3 regions of the Klebsiella grimontii genome follow, and region 1 is predicted to be linked to each of the others. Evidence: predicted binding sites of a transcription regulator. Region 1 holds the regulator's gene; each other region holds the start of a gene.
The links. Region 1 encodes CRP, which controls carbon source genes, mostly activating them, when cyclic AMP is high. Its sites were predicted from a motif close to ATGTGANNNNNNTCACAT; they were not measured.
Positions count from the first base shown of each region.

Region 2: drpB (cell division protein DrpB) is a predicted target of CRP. The motif match lies at 1,960-1,977, and genes of this name have one in related genera.
Region 3: rbsD (D-ribose pyranase) is a predicted target of CRP. The motif match lies at 1,372-1,389, and genes of this name have one in related genera.

Region 1 covers NZ_CP169721.1:430,558-435,011, reverse strand. Annotated here, with positions in the region: gene ACE3MN_RS01955 (hydrolase) at 33-992, shown strand; gene ACE3MN_RS01950 (YheU family protein) at 989-1,207, shown strand; gene ACE3MN_RS01945 (phosphoribulokinase) at 1,243-2,112, shown strand; gene ACE3MN_RS01940 (OsmC family protein) at 2,159-2,563, opposite strand; gene crp (cAMP-activated global transcriptional regulator CRP) at 2,868-3,500, shown strand; gene ACE3MN_RS01930 (YccS/YhfK family putative transporter) at 3,552-4,454, shown strand, end outside.
Region 2 covers NZ_CP169721.1:2,013,233-2,017,686, reverse strand. Annotated here, with positions in the region: gene ACE3MN_RS09555 (DNA cytosine methyltransferase) at 1-833, opposite strand, end outside; gene ACE3MN_RS09550 (phosphohydrolase) at 890-1,585, opposite strand; gene drpB (cell division protein DrpB) at 1,628-1,909, opposite strand; gene ACE3MN_RS09540 (porin) at 2,534-3,604, shown strand; gene ACE3MN_RS09535 (GtrA family protein) at 4,089-4,454, shown strand, end outside.
Region 3 covers NZ_CP169721.1:5,666,541-5,670,994, reverse strand. Annotated here, with positions in the region: gene kup (low affinity potassium transporter Kup) at 1-1,292, shown strand, start outside; gene rbsD (D-ribose pyranase) at 1,475-1,894, shown strand; gene rbsA (ribose ABC transporter ATP-binding protein RbsA) at 1,905-3,410, shown strand; gene rbsC (ribose ABC transporter permease) at 3,416-4,381, shown strand; gene rbsB (ribose ABC transporter substrate-binding protein RbsB) at 4,409-4,454, shown strand, end outside.

The DNA of each region.
Region 1 (4,454 bases):
CCCCTGAAGACGACTCGCATCAGTTTCATCCGATGCGCGGCGTAGGCAATCGTCATTTGCAAACCATGTTGCCGCGGCTAATCCGTCGCAAACTCCGCTTTACTCCCCACTGGCAGCGTCTGGAATTGCCGGACGGCGACTTTATCGATCTGGCGTGGAGCGAAGACCCTTCGCAGGCGCGTCATAAACCACGCCTGGTGGTGTTTCATGGCCTGGAGGGCAGCCTGCACAGCCCTTACGCCCACGGACTTATCCATGCGGCCATGCAGCGCGGCTGGCTGGGCGTGGTGATGCACTTTCGCGGCTGTAGCGGCGAACCCAACCGGAATAACCGCATCTACCACTCGGGCGAAACGGAAGATGGCTCCTGGTTTCTGCGCTGGCTCCAGCGCGAGTACGGCACGGCCCCCACCGCCGCGGTGGGATATTCGCTCGGGGGCAATATGCTGGGCTGCCTGCTGGCAAAAGAGGGCGACGCAATTCCCGTTGATGCCGCGGTTATCGTCTCGGCGCCGTTTATGCTGGAGGCCTGTAGCTATCATATGGACAAAGGTTTCTCCCGCGTTTATCAGCGCTATCTGCTCAACCTGCTGAAAGCCAACGCCGCGCGTAAGCTAAAAGCCTATCCCGGCTCTCTGCCCGTCGATTTACGCCAGCTAAAAAGCATGCGCCGTATTCGCGAATTTGACGATAGCATAACGGCCAGGATCCACGGCTTTGCCGATGCGCTGGACTATTATCGCCAATGTAGCGCCATGCCGCGCTTAAGCGATATCACTAAGCCCACGCTGATTATTCACGCGAAGGACGATCCCTTTATGGATCACCACTCGATTCCCCCGCAGGAACAGCTGCCGGCGAATGTCGAATATCAGCTCACGGAGCACGGCGGGCACGTGGGTTTCGTCGGCGGCACGCTGCGTAAGCCGGAAATGTGGCTTGAAAAAAGAATTCCGGATTGGCTAACCCGTTGGTTAGGAGCGCAAATATGATCATTCCCTGGCAAGATCTCGATCCCGAAACGCTGGATAACCTGATCGAAAGTTTTGTATTACGTGAAGGCACCGATTATGGTGAACATGAACGTTCGCTGACGGATAAAGTCGCTGATGTTAAACAGCAGTTGAAAAGCGGAGAAGCCGTGCTGGTGTGGTCAGAACTGCACGAGACGGTGAACATTATGCCCCGCAAGCAGTTTCACGGCTAAGGCGGCACACACTATCGTTTACTCTGGGAGTTGTTATGTCTGCCAAACATCCGGTGATTGCCGTCACGGGCTCCAGCGGCGCGGGAACCACGACCACCAGCCTCGCCTTTCGCAAAATCTTCGCCCAGCTTAATCTGCACGCCGCCGAAGTTGAAGGCGATAGCTTTCACCGCTATACCCGTCCGGAAATGGACATGGCGATCCGTAAAGCGCGCGATCAGGGCAAACATATCAGCTACTTTGGCCCCGAGGCTAACGACTTCGGCCTGCTGGAACACACGTTCGCCGAATATGGGCAAAGCGGCAAAGGCCAGTCGCGCAAGTATTTACATACCTATGACGAGGCCGTGCCGTGGAATCAGGTTCCGGGGACCTTCACGCCCTGGCAGCCGCTGCCCGAACCGACTGACGTCCTGTTTTATGAAGGCCTGCACGGCGGCGTGGTGACGCCGCAGCATAACGTAGCAAACCATGTCGACCTGCTGGTTGGCGTGGTGCCCATCGTCAATCTTGAGTGGATCCAGAAGCTTATTCGCGACACCAGCGAACGCGGCCACTCTCGTGAGGCGGTGATGGATTCCGTGGTCCGTTCGATGGAAGACTACATCAACTTTATCACCCCGCAGTTTTCGCGCACCCACCTCAACTTCCAGCGCGTACCGACGGTGGATACGTCCAACCCGTTTGCGGCCAAAGCCATCCCTTCGCTGGATGAAAGCTTTGTCGTTATCCATTTCCGTAATCTAAAAAATATCGATTTCCCCTGGCTTCTGGCGATGCTGCAGGGCTCGTTTATCTCGCATATGAATACGCTGGTGGTACCGGGCGGGAAAATGGGGCTGGCGATGGAACTGATCATGGCGCCGCTGGTTGAGCGCCTGATGGAAGGCAGGAAAATAAGCTAACGGTCAAAACCCCGGTGACGCGTTTGCCGGCCGGGGCCCGTTCGGCTTACCCTTCGATCACTTCATAAGAGTGGGTAATGTTTACCGCTTTCTCAAGCATCAGCGCGACGGAACAATACTTTTCCGCCGACAGGTCGACCGCGCGAGACACGGCAGCGTCCTTCAGTTCTTTACCGGTCACGATAAAATGCAGATTGATATGGGTAAACAGACGCGGAGCCTCTTCGCGACGCTCAGAAGTCAGCTTAACTTCGCAGTTGGTAACGTTATGACGGCCCTTCTGCAATATGGAAACCACATCGATCGCGCTGCATCCGCCTGCCGCCATCAGAACCATTTCCATTGGGCTGGGCGCTTTATCCCCGGAATTGCCGTCCATCAGAATCTGGTGACCAGAAGCCGACTCACCGATGAAGGTTAACCCTTCAACCCACTTCACTCGCGCTTGCATAAATTTAACTCCAGGGCTGTAATTTTCCCGACAGATTACGCGTACATAACAATTCTCGCAACGGAAGGCGACCTGGGTCATGCTGAAGCGAGACACCAGGAGACATGCGGCGAAAGCTATGCTAAAACAATCTGGATGCTACAGTAATACATTGATGTACTGCATGTATGCAGAGGAGTTCACATTACAGGCTGCAGAAAACTTTCAGCCGGATTCCCAGGTATAGGGATTCAATACGATTGCATGCCCGGATGCCGTGTAGTGTCGGCACCCGGAGATAGCTTATAACAGAGGATAACCGCGCATGGTGCTTGGCAAACCGCAAACAGACCCTACCCTTGAATGGTTCTTGTCTCATTGCCACATTCATAAGTACCCATCAAAGAGCACGCTGATCCACCAGGGTGAGAAAGCAGAAACGTTGTACTACATCGTTAAAGGCTCCGTGGCTGTACTCATCAAGGATGAAGAAGGTAAAGAGATGATCCTCTCTTACCTTAATCAGGGCGATTTCATCGGTGAATTAGGCTTGTTTGAAGAAGGCCAGGAGCGTAGCGCTTGGGTACGTGCGAAAACCGCATGTGAAGTGGCCGAAATCTCCTACAAAAAATTCCGTCAGCTGATCCAGGTTAACCCGGACATCCTGATGCGTCTCTCTTCGCAGATGGCTCGTCGTCTGCAGGTCACGTCTGAGAAAGTGGGCAACCTCGCCTTCCTTGACGTTACCGGTCGTATCGCTCAGACGCTGCTGAACCTGGCTAAACAGCCGGATGCGATGACCCATCCGGACGGTATGCAAATTAAAATTACACGTCAGGAAATCGGCCAGATCGTCGGCTGCTCCCGCGAGACCGTTGGCCGCATCCTGAAAATGCTGGAAGATCAAAACCTGATCTCCGCGCACGGTAAAACTATCGTCGTCTACGGTACCCGTTAAGTCGGTAAAACGGCGTATTGCCTGACGATACGCCGTTTTTGTTTTCTCCTCATGTGGCGCAGGCTGATTTACCACCCTGAAGTCAACTATGCACTGCGGCAAACGCTGGTGTTGTGTCTGCCGGTCGCGATTGGGCTTCTGTTTGGCCACTTACAGCAGGGGCTTCTGTTCTCTCTGGTTCCCGCCTGCTGCAACATTGCCGGGCTGGATACGCCGCATAAGCGTTTCTTTAAGCGTCTGATTATCGGCGGCAGCCTGTTTGCCGGCTGTAGCCTGATCGTCCAGCTTCTTCTGCAACGCGAAATCCCTTTGCCGCTAATCCTCACCGGTCTGGCGCTGATCCTCGGCGTCACGGCTGAAATCAGCTCCCTGCACGCGCGGCTGCTGCCTGCCTCGCTTATCGCGGCTATTTTTACCCTCAGTCTCGCGGGCAACATGCCGGTGTGGGAGCCGCTGTTAATCTACGCCCTCGGCACCTTATGGTATGGGGTGTTCAACTGGTTCTGGTTTTGGCTCTGGCGCGAGCAGCCGCTGCGCGAATCCTTAAGCCTGCTCTACCGTGAGCTCGCCAACTACTGCGAGGCCAAATACAGCCTGCTTACCCAGCATACGGACCCCGCCACATCGCTGCCGCCGCTGCTCAACCGCCAGCAAAAGGTGGTGGATCTGATTACCCAGTGCTATCAGCAGATGCATATGCTGGCGGCTAACCAGCGCAGCGATCACAAACGCCTGCTGCGCGCTTTCCAGGTTGGACTGGACCTTCAGGAGCATATTTCCGTCAGCCTTCATCAGCCAGAAGAGGTGCAGAAGCTGGTGGAACGCAGTCACGCGGAAGCGGTGATTCGCTGGAACGCGCAAACCGTTGCCGCCCGCCTGCGGGAGCTGGCGGACGATCTGCTCTACCACCGTTATCCCCGGCGCTTTCAGATGGACAAACAGATCGGCGCGCTG
Region 2 (4,454 bases), 1.6 Mb from region 1:
GGTAAAAAATGACGCCCGTCGATCACTTTTGGATCATCCGCTCCGGTATGCGCCGCATCAGCAACCTCATAACCCAGCTCATCCAGCGTCTGTATAATGATACGAAACGTCCGCCCCTTATCGTGGCTCTTCAGGTTTTTGACGTTCTCCAGAACAAATATCGGCGGCTGCCGGGCGGCGATAATCCTGACTACGTCAAAGAACAGCGTCCCCTGCGTTTCGCAGGCAAAGCCGTGGGCGCGGCCAAGGGCATTCTTCTTCGATACGCCGGCGAGCGAAAAAGGCTGGCAGGGAAAGCCGGCCAGCAGAACATCATGCTGCGGGATTGTCTGGCGAATGTGCTGCGCCGCGTCTTCATCGCTCACCTCGGGGAGATGGCTCAACGTGACGTCGCGGATATCTTCATTGAAACAATGCTGCTCAGGATCGCAGTACCAGTTGGCTTTATAGGTGCGCACCGCATGTTTATTCCACTCGCTGGTAAACACGCATTGCCCGCCAATCGCCTCGAAACCATGACGAATGCCGCCGATACCGGCAAACAGATCGACGAAGCGGAATCCATAATGCGGATGATGCGCAGGCGGCTGCGGCAAGAGCGTGCGCAGGTGGGCCTGCTCCTGCGCAGTTATACGACCTGCCGCGCGCGTTACCGTCGCAACGCGCTTCAGTATAGCCGGGCTCCAGTGCTGCTCGCCGACGGCAACCAGTTGCGCGACCAGCGTTTTGACATCATATATCGCCATCAGCTGGCGCAATAGCGCCTGCGCATCTTCTCCGGTATGTTCAACCTTCAAAGACGGGGGATTTTCCTTGGATAAATTTTGCGCCATAACCTCAACCAGCCCGACTATTTTTGCAGAGGTTACCATAAATAGCGCAGCCAGTTTTACGCGAGTGGGTTAAAGCGCTGCAAAACCTCGTCATCAATAGCCATCGGGTCTCCACGAAGCTCCGCGCTGAGCTTGGCCATAAACTGCACCAGAAAGCGCGCATTGTGTATCGCCATTGCCCGGCCCTTTTCAGTCTGCATCGTTTGCGGTAAACGCAACAGCTTGCACTGGAAGTGATCCAGCGCGTAGGTTTTATCATTCAATTCCCGCCGGTCGGCAAAGGGATCGCTGGCATCAAACAAGATATTGTTCAGCGCGCCGGACACGGCAAAAACGCGCGCCAGGCCAATCGCCCCCAACGCCTCGAGTCGATCGGCGTCCTGAACGATTTTCGCTTCTTCGCTTCGCGGAGCAATCGCCGCGCTAAAACTGTGCGCTTCAATAGCGTGTAAAACCGCCGCGTAGCGTTCAGCGGGGAAATCAGGAAAAGCTGACTGGAGGATAGCCAGCGTTTTTTCCGCCGCCATCGCAGAAGAGCGGCTACGCTCAGGATGGTTTTTCGCCAGGCTGACGATGTCATGAAAATAGCAGGCGGTCAGGATCACCAGACGGTCAGCATCCGTATCTTCGGCCAACCGCTGCGCTGTAGCCCATACCCGGCGGAAATGCGAAATATCATGAGCCGCATCCCCTTGCGCGTGATGTTCGGTTAGCCAGGTTTCAAATCGTTGCTGCCAGTGAAAAAGGTCCATGCACGTTCCTTAGGTAACAGGCCAGCAACGAGCATAGCAACTTTATTCGTGATGTTCATAGATCTGCGCATTAGGGCGCGTGTACCAGGCAATTGCGCCAAGAATGGCCCACACGATGCCTAACACCAGAAATCCCAACAGAGCGCCAATCCATTTCCCTGCCGTTGAACCAAGTTCGCCATCAATCGTAGCGCCGGGCACGCTTTGAATCTGCCCGACAACCCACCAGTAACGCGCCATCGCCCAGAGGAAATAACCACAAAAAGCATAAAATGCCCACAGCGCCAGTTTCCCACCAGGACTTCTTTTCGCTTTATCTTCCATTCATTTGCTCTCCGTGAACTCAACAAGCAACATCACTTGCCAGTCAAAAATAGTGATATCCATCACATTATATAGCGAAAATTCTTGCAAGGCAGCAGATCTCTCTACCCGATGCATTTTTGTGCATCATCCAGCTTCTTTGTCATAATGCCGGCTATATATTCAATGAATTTATTCCATTTTTAAATAATACAAATTTATGAATGGCATTTAATTTCTGGCTCTTTTTCACTCACCCTCCTTCGATCCTCATTTCACCAGTCATTACTCTTACTCAGATCATCCTCTGAAAGATAAACCTACGTTTAAAGACGTGCAAAACAATTATTCGTAAAATAAATATTAAATAACAACATATAGGATGCATGAAACTTATCTACAACAAAATCCAATCAACGAAGAAGCATAAGTCCATGTTATTAAAAGCCATAAATGCAGGAAATAAATTATCACAAAACAATATAATTTTAATATAATGAATATAACGGAAACATTTTGTAATATTAGATATAATTTAGTTACATATTTAATTTAAAGAAAAATGAACTTAATCGCTAGTATCAAATAGTCACCCCGGAAGGAATGACACAATTCATATTAATTATGATTAAAAGGGAATATATAATGAAAAGAAAAGTACTGGCAATTCTGGTTCCAGCTTTATTAGTCGCTGGCGCGGCTAATGCAGCAGAAATCTATAATAAGAACGGCAACAAACTGGATTTCTACGGCAAAATGGTTGGCGAACACATCATGACCCATGATGGCGACAACAACAATTCTGACGATACCTCCTATGCGCGTTTCGGCATTAAAGGCGAAACCCAGATTAGCAGCGAATTGACCGGTTATGGCCAGTTTGAATACAACATCAAAGCGGACAAACCGGAAGGTCAGCAGGGCAGCGCTACCCGTTTAGCATTCGCCGGTCTGAAATTCAGCGACTACGGTTCATTCGATTATGGTCGTAACTACGGCGTGGTTTATGACGCGGCAGGTTATACCGATATGCTGGTTGAGTGGGGCGGCGACGGCCTGGTTTACACCGACAACTTCATGACCGGTCGTACCAACGGTGTTGCAACCTACCGTAATACCGACTTCTTCGGCATGGTTGATGGCCTTAACTTTGCTCTGCAGTATCAGGGTAAAAATAACGACACCACCGCGAAAAAATCAAACGGCGACGGTTTCGGTTTCTCCGTTAACTACAACATCGACGGCTTCGGTTTCGTTGGCGCCTACAGCAACTCCGATCGTACTGATGAGCAAGCTGCGGACAAGCGGGGCGAAACAGCTGAAGTCTGGAACCTGGCGGCTAAATACGATGCAAATAATCTGTATGCATCAGTCATGTATGGCGAATCCCGTAACATGACTCCGCTGGAGAAAACGACTTTTGGCAGTTTTGCCAATCACACCCAGAACATCGAAGCCGTTGTTCAATATCAATTTGATTTCGGCCTGCGTCCGTCCCTGGGCTATGTCTACGCGAAAGGTAAAGACCTTGGCGCCAAAGAAGACACCAATGCGGATATCATGAACTACGTTGAATTGGGTACCTGGTACTACTTCAACAAAAACTTCAACGTTTACACCGCATACAAATTCAATCTGATCGATGATGAAGATGCGGCGGTAAGTGGCGCAGCCACTGACGATCAGTTCGCTGTAGGTATCACCTACCAGTTCTAAGATTGTCTCATTAACCTAAAGCCCGCTTAATGCGGGCTTTTTTCGTTGTCACCCCTAAACCACCTCCTGGGGAGGTGGTGATTGATCCTGTAAGTCTTTAGTCTGAAGAATGCCCATGCCGGAAAATCATTTGATGCTAAATTCAGTCCTGAAAATTTCAGTTACAAGGAGGTGACTAAGCAGGGAAGAGTAGCAAATTAACAAACACCGCAGGGCTGCCTGGTAACCGCCGCACCAGAACTCACACCTCCGATAGCTCTCCGGCTTTTATATCCTCGCCATTCGGCATAATCATGTCCAAACAAACTCGGGTGGAGAAGCGTAAAACAATACCCACAGAGGAATATGTCTACTGTAATAAAAACCCTGGTTGACACAGACCACGAGTTAGCGTCAAATACTTATATTCTAGGAGCTCATTGCTTATATCAATTGCGCATTCAGTCTCTTAACTGCCCCTTTAAAAATTGATGTAAATCAATAAATGATTAATCATACCTTGAAAAAAAACATATCCAGAGAAGCGGTCAGGTACATTATCGTTGGCCTGGCAAATACAGCAATTACGGCAATTGCTATATTTGGCCTGATGCAGGCCGGCGTGGGAGTCTACCCTTCAAACGCAACAGGATATGTCGTTGGCATTATTTTCAGTTTTGTTATGAATGCGAAGTTCACTTTCTCAAAGACATTGAGCCCTCTGAGGTTTATCAAATTCGTATCCACATGCGCTTTTTGTTATATTTTAAATTTAATAGCAATAAAAGTTTTTTTCATCGTCATACCTAATGCTATCTATACAGCACAAGTTGTAGGTATGATTATTTACACTACAGCTGGTTTTATTCTA
Region 3 (4,454 bases), 480 kb from region 1:
AGGTGCTGCAGGCGCTGAACCCGTATTGGGCGGTTCATTTCTTCCTTGAATATAAAACCGTTTCGTTTGTGGCGCTGGGGGCGGTGGTGCTGTCAATCACCGGCGTGGAAGCGCTGTATGCCGATATGGGGCATTTCGGTAAATTACCGATTCGCCTGGCCTGGTTTTCGGTGGTATTGCCTTCGCTGGTGCTGAACTACTTTGGCCAGGGGGCGCTGCTGCTCAAACACCCGGAAGCAATTAAAAACCCGTTCTTTCTGCTGGCGCCGGAGTGGGCGCTGATTCCGATGCTGATTATTGCCGCCCTGGCGACGGTTATCGCTTCCCAGGCGGTTATCTCCGGCGTCTTCTCCCTGACTCGTCAGGCGGTGCGTCTGGGATACCTGTCGCCGATGCGTATTATTCATACCTCGGAAATGGAGTCCGGGCAGATTTACATCCCGTTTATCAACTGGCTGCTGTATATCTCGGTGGTCATCGTAATTGTTAGCTTTGAGCACTCCTCTAATCTGGCGGCGGCGTACGGTATTGCGGTGACGGGAACGATGGTGCTGACCACCATTCTGTTCACGACGGTGGCGCGCCAAAACTGGCACTGGAATAAGTTTGTTGTGGCGCTGCTGCTGGTGGCTTTTATGTGCATTGATGTTCCGCTCTTCTCCGCGAACCTCGATAAAATCGTCTCCGGCGGCTGGCTGCCTCTGACCCTCGGTCTGGTGATGTTTACCATTATGACGACCTGGAAGAGCGAGCGTTTCCGCCTGCTGCGTCGGATGCATGAGCATGGTAACTCTCTGGAAGCGATGATCTCTTCGCTAGAAAAATCGCCGCCGGTTCGCGTGCCGGGTACCGCTGTTTATATGTCCCGGGCGCTGAACGTGATTCCTTTTGCTCTGCTACACAACCTGAAGCATAACAAGGTGCTGCACGAGCGGGTGATTTTGCTGACGCTGCGTACCGAAGATGCGCCGTACGTACATAACGTGCGGCGCGTGCAGATTGAGCAGATTTCGCCGTCGTTCTGGCGCGTCGTTGCCAGCTACGGCTGGCGCGAAACGCCGAACGTCGAAGAGGTTTTCCACCGCTGCGGGCTGGAAGGCCTGAGCTGCCGGATGATGGAGACCTCCTTCTTTATGTCGCATGAGTCGTTGATCATCGGCAAGCGGCCGTGGTATCTGCGCCTGCGCGGCAAGCTGTATCTGCTGCTGCAGCGCAACGCCCTGCGAGCGCCAGACCAGTTCGAAATCCCGCCTAACCGGGTTATTGAGCTCGGCACTCAGGTTGAGATCTGATTATCTAAGGCCCTTCTTGATGAAGGGCTTTTTGTTTTTCTCAGCGCTTCTTCCTTTCTTTCACCTGTGTTGCGAAACGTTTCGATGACGATCACAATTCTCACATCTGGTGATGGTTTTCTGTTCTCTTATTGCTAATACTAATACCAGCGAAACGTTTCGCTAATGGAGCAAAAGAGAAAATGAAAAAAGGTACCGTCCTCAATGCTGATATTTCGTCGGTTATCTCCCGTCTGGGTCATACCGATACGCTGGTGGTTTGCGACGCTGGTTTACCGGTTCCCCGCAGCAGCACGCGTATTGATATGGCGTTAACCCACGGGGTGCCCTCCTTTATGCAGGTTCTGGAGGTGGTGACGAGCGAAATGCAGGTTGAAGTGGCTATCCTCGCGGAAGAGATTAAAACCCTTAATCCGCAGCTCCACGCGACGTTGCTCAATCACCTTGAGCAGCTGCAGCAGCACCAGGGAAACACCATTGAAATTCGTTACACCAGTCATGAGCAGTTTAAAAAAGAAACCGCAGACAGTCAGGCGGTGATTCGCAGCGGGGAGTGTTCCCCGTATGCGAACGTTATTCTCTGTGCCGGCGTGACGTTCTGAGGTCGCCGATATGGAAGCCTTATTGCAATTAAAAGGGATCGATAAAGCGTTCCCTGGCGTCAAGGCGCTCTCCGGCGCCTCGCTAAATGTCTATGCGGGCCGCGTGATGGCGCTGGTCGGCGAGAACGGCGCCGGTAAGTCCACCATGATGAAGGTGCTGACCGGTATTTACGCCCGCGATGCCGGTTCGCTGCTGTGGCTGGGGAAAGAAACCACCTTCAACGGTCCTAAATCTTCTCAGGAAGCCGGAATTGGCATCATCCACCAGGAGCTCAACCTGATCCCACAGCTGACGATTGCCGAGAACATTTTCCTCGGTCGTGAGTTTGTGAATCGCTTTGGCAAAATTGACTGGAAGACGATGTACGCCGAAGCCGACAAGCTGCTGGCAAAGCTGAATCTACGTTTTAACAGCCAGAAGCTGGTGGGCGATTTATCGATCGGCGATCAGCAGATGGTCGAGATCGCTAAAGTGCTGAGCTTTGAGTCGAAGGTCATCATTATGGATGAACCCACCGACGCGCTAACCGATACCGAGACCGAATCCCTGTTCCGCGTGATCCGCGAACTGAAATCGCAGGGGCGCGGTATTGTCTATATCTCTCACCGTATGAAAGAGATCTTCGAGATTTGCGATGACGTCACGGTCTTTCGCGATGGGCAGTTTATCGCCGAGCGCGAAGTGGCCAGCCTGGATGAAGATCTGCTGATTGAGATGATGGTTGGCCGCAAGCTGGAGGATCAGTATCCGCGTCTGGACAAAGCGCCGGGCGCGGTTCGCCTTAAGGTCGACAACCTATGCGGCTCAGGCGTGGAGAATATCTCCTTTATTCTGCGCCAGGGTGAAATTCTCGGCGTCGCCGGGCTGATGGGCGCCGGGCGTACCGAACTGATGAAGGTGCTGTACGGTGCGCTGCCGCGCAGCAGCGGCTCGGTTACCCTTGATGGGCGCGAAGTTGTCGCTCGTTCTCCGCAGGATGGCCTGGCCAACGGCATTGTTTACATCTCCGAAGACCGCAAGCGCGATGGTTTAGTGCTCGGCATGTCGGTTAAAGAGAATATGTCGCTAACCGCGCTGCGTTACTTCAGCCGCGGCGGCGGTAGCCTCAAGCATAAAGATGAACAGCAGGCGGTAAGTGATTTTATCCGCCTGTTTAATGTGAAAACGCCGTCGATGGAGCAGGCTATTGGGCTGCTTTCGGGCGGTAACCAGCAGAAGGTGGCGATCGCCCGCGGGTTGATGACCCGACCGAAGGTGCTGATCCTTGATGAACCGACCCGCGGCGTCGACGTCGGCGCGAAGAAAGAGATCTACCAGCTGATTAACCAGTTTAAAGCCGAAGGCCTGAGCATCATTCTGGTCTCTTCGGAGATGCCGGAAGTGCTGGGCATGAGCGATCGCATCATGGTGATGCATGAAGGGCATCTCGGCGGTGAATTCACACGCGAGCAGGCCACCCAGGAAGTATTGATGGCTGCCGCTGTGGGCAAGCTTAACCGTGTGAATCAGGAGTAAAAAAGATGAATAACCCGGCTGTTTCTGGTCGTCGCTACTTCACAAAAGCGTGGCTGATGGAGCAAAAATCGCTGATAGCCCTGCTGGTGCTGATTGCGATTGTTTCGACCATGAGCCCCAACTTTTTTACCGTGAATAACCTGTTCAATATCCTGCAGCAAACTTCAGTTAACGCCATTATGGCGGTAGGGATGACGCTGGTTATCCTGACCTCGGGCATCGACCTGTCCGTCGGTTCCCTGCTGGCGCTGACCGGCGCGGTTGCCGCGTCAATTGTCGGAATTGAGGTTAACGCGCTGGTGGCCGTAGCCGCTGCGCTGGCGTTAGGGGCGGCAATTGGCGCCGTGACCGGCGTGATTGTGGCGAAAGGGCGCGTCCAGGCATTTATCGCCACGCTGGTGATGATGCTGCTGCTGCGCGGCGTGACGATGGTTTATACCAACGGTAGCCCGGTGAATACCGGTTTTACCGATAATGCCGATCTGTTTGGCTGGTTCGGGATTGGTCGTCCGCTGGGGATCCCAACGCCGGTGTGGATTATGGCGATCGTCTTCCTGGCCGCCTGGTACATGCTGCACCATACCCGTCTGGGCCGTTATATCTACGCCCTCGGCGGTAACGAGGCGGCAACGCGTCTTTCCGGCATCAGCGTGAATAAAGTTAAGATCATCGTCTATTCTTTGTGCGGCATGCTGGCCTCGCTGGCCGGCATTATTGAGGTCGCGCGTCTCTCCTCCGCGCAGCCGACGGCGGGCACCGGATATGAACTGGATGCGATTGCGGCGGTGGTGCTGGGGGGGACCAGCCTTGCGGGCGGTAAAGGGCGTATTGTCGGCACGTTGATTGGCGCGTTGATCCTTGGCTTTCTGAACAACGGACTGAATTTATTAGGCGTTTCATCCTATTACCAGATGATCGTGAAAGCGGTGGTTATTTTGCTGGCGGTACTGGTAGATAACAAGAAGCAGTAACTGAGAACTCTACAGGACATCTTAACTATGAATATGAAAAAACTGGCGACCCTGGTCTCTGCTGTAGCGTTAA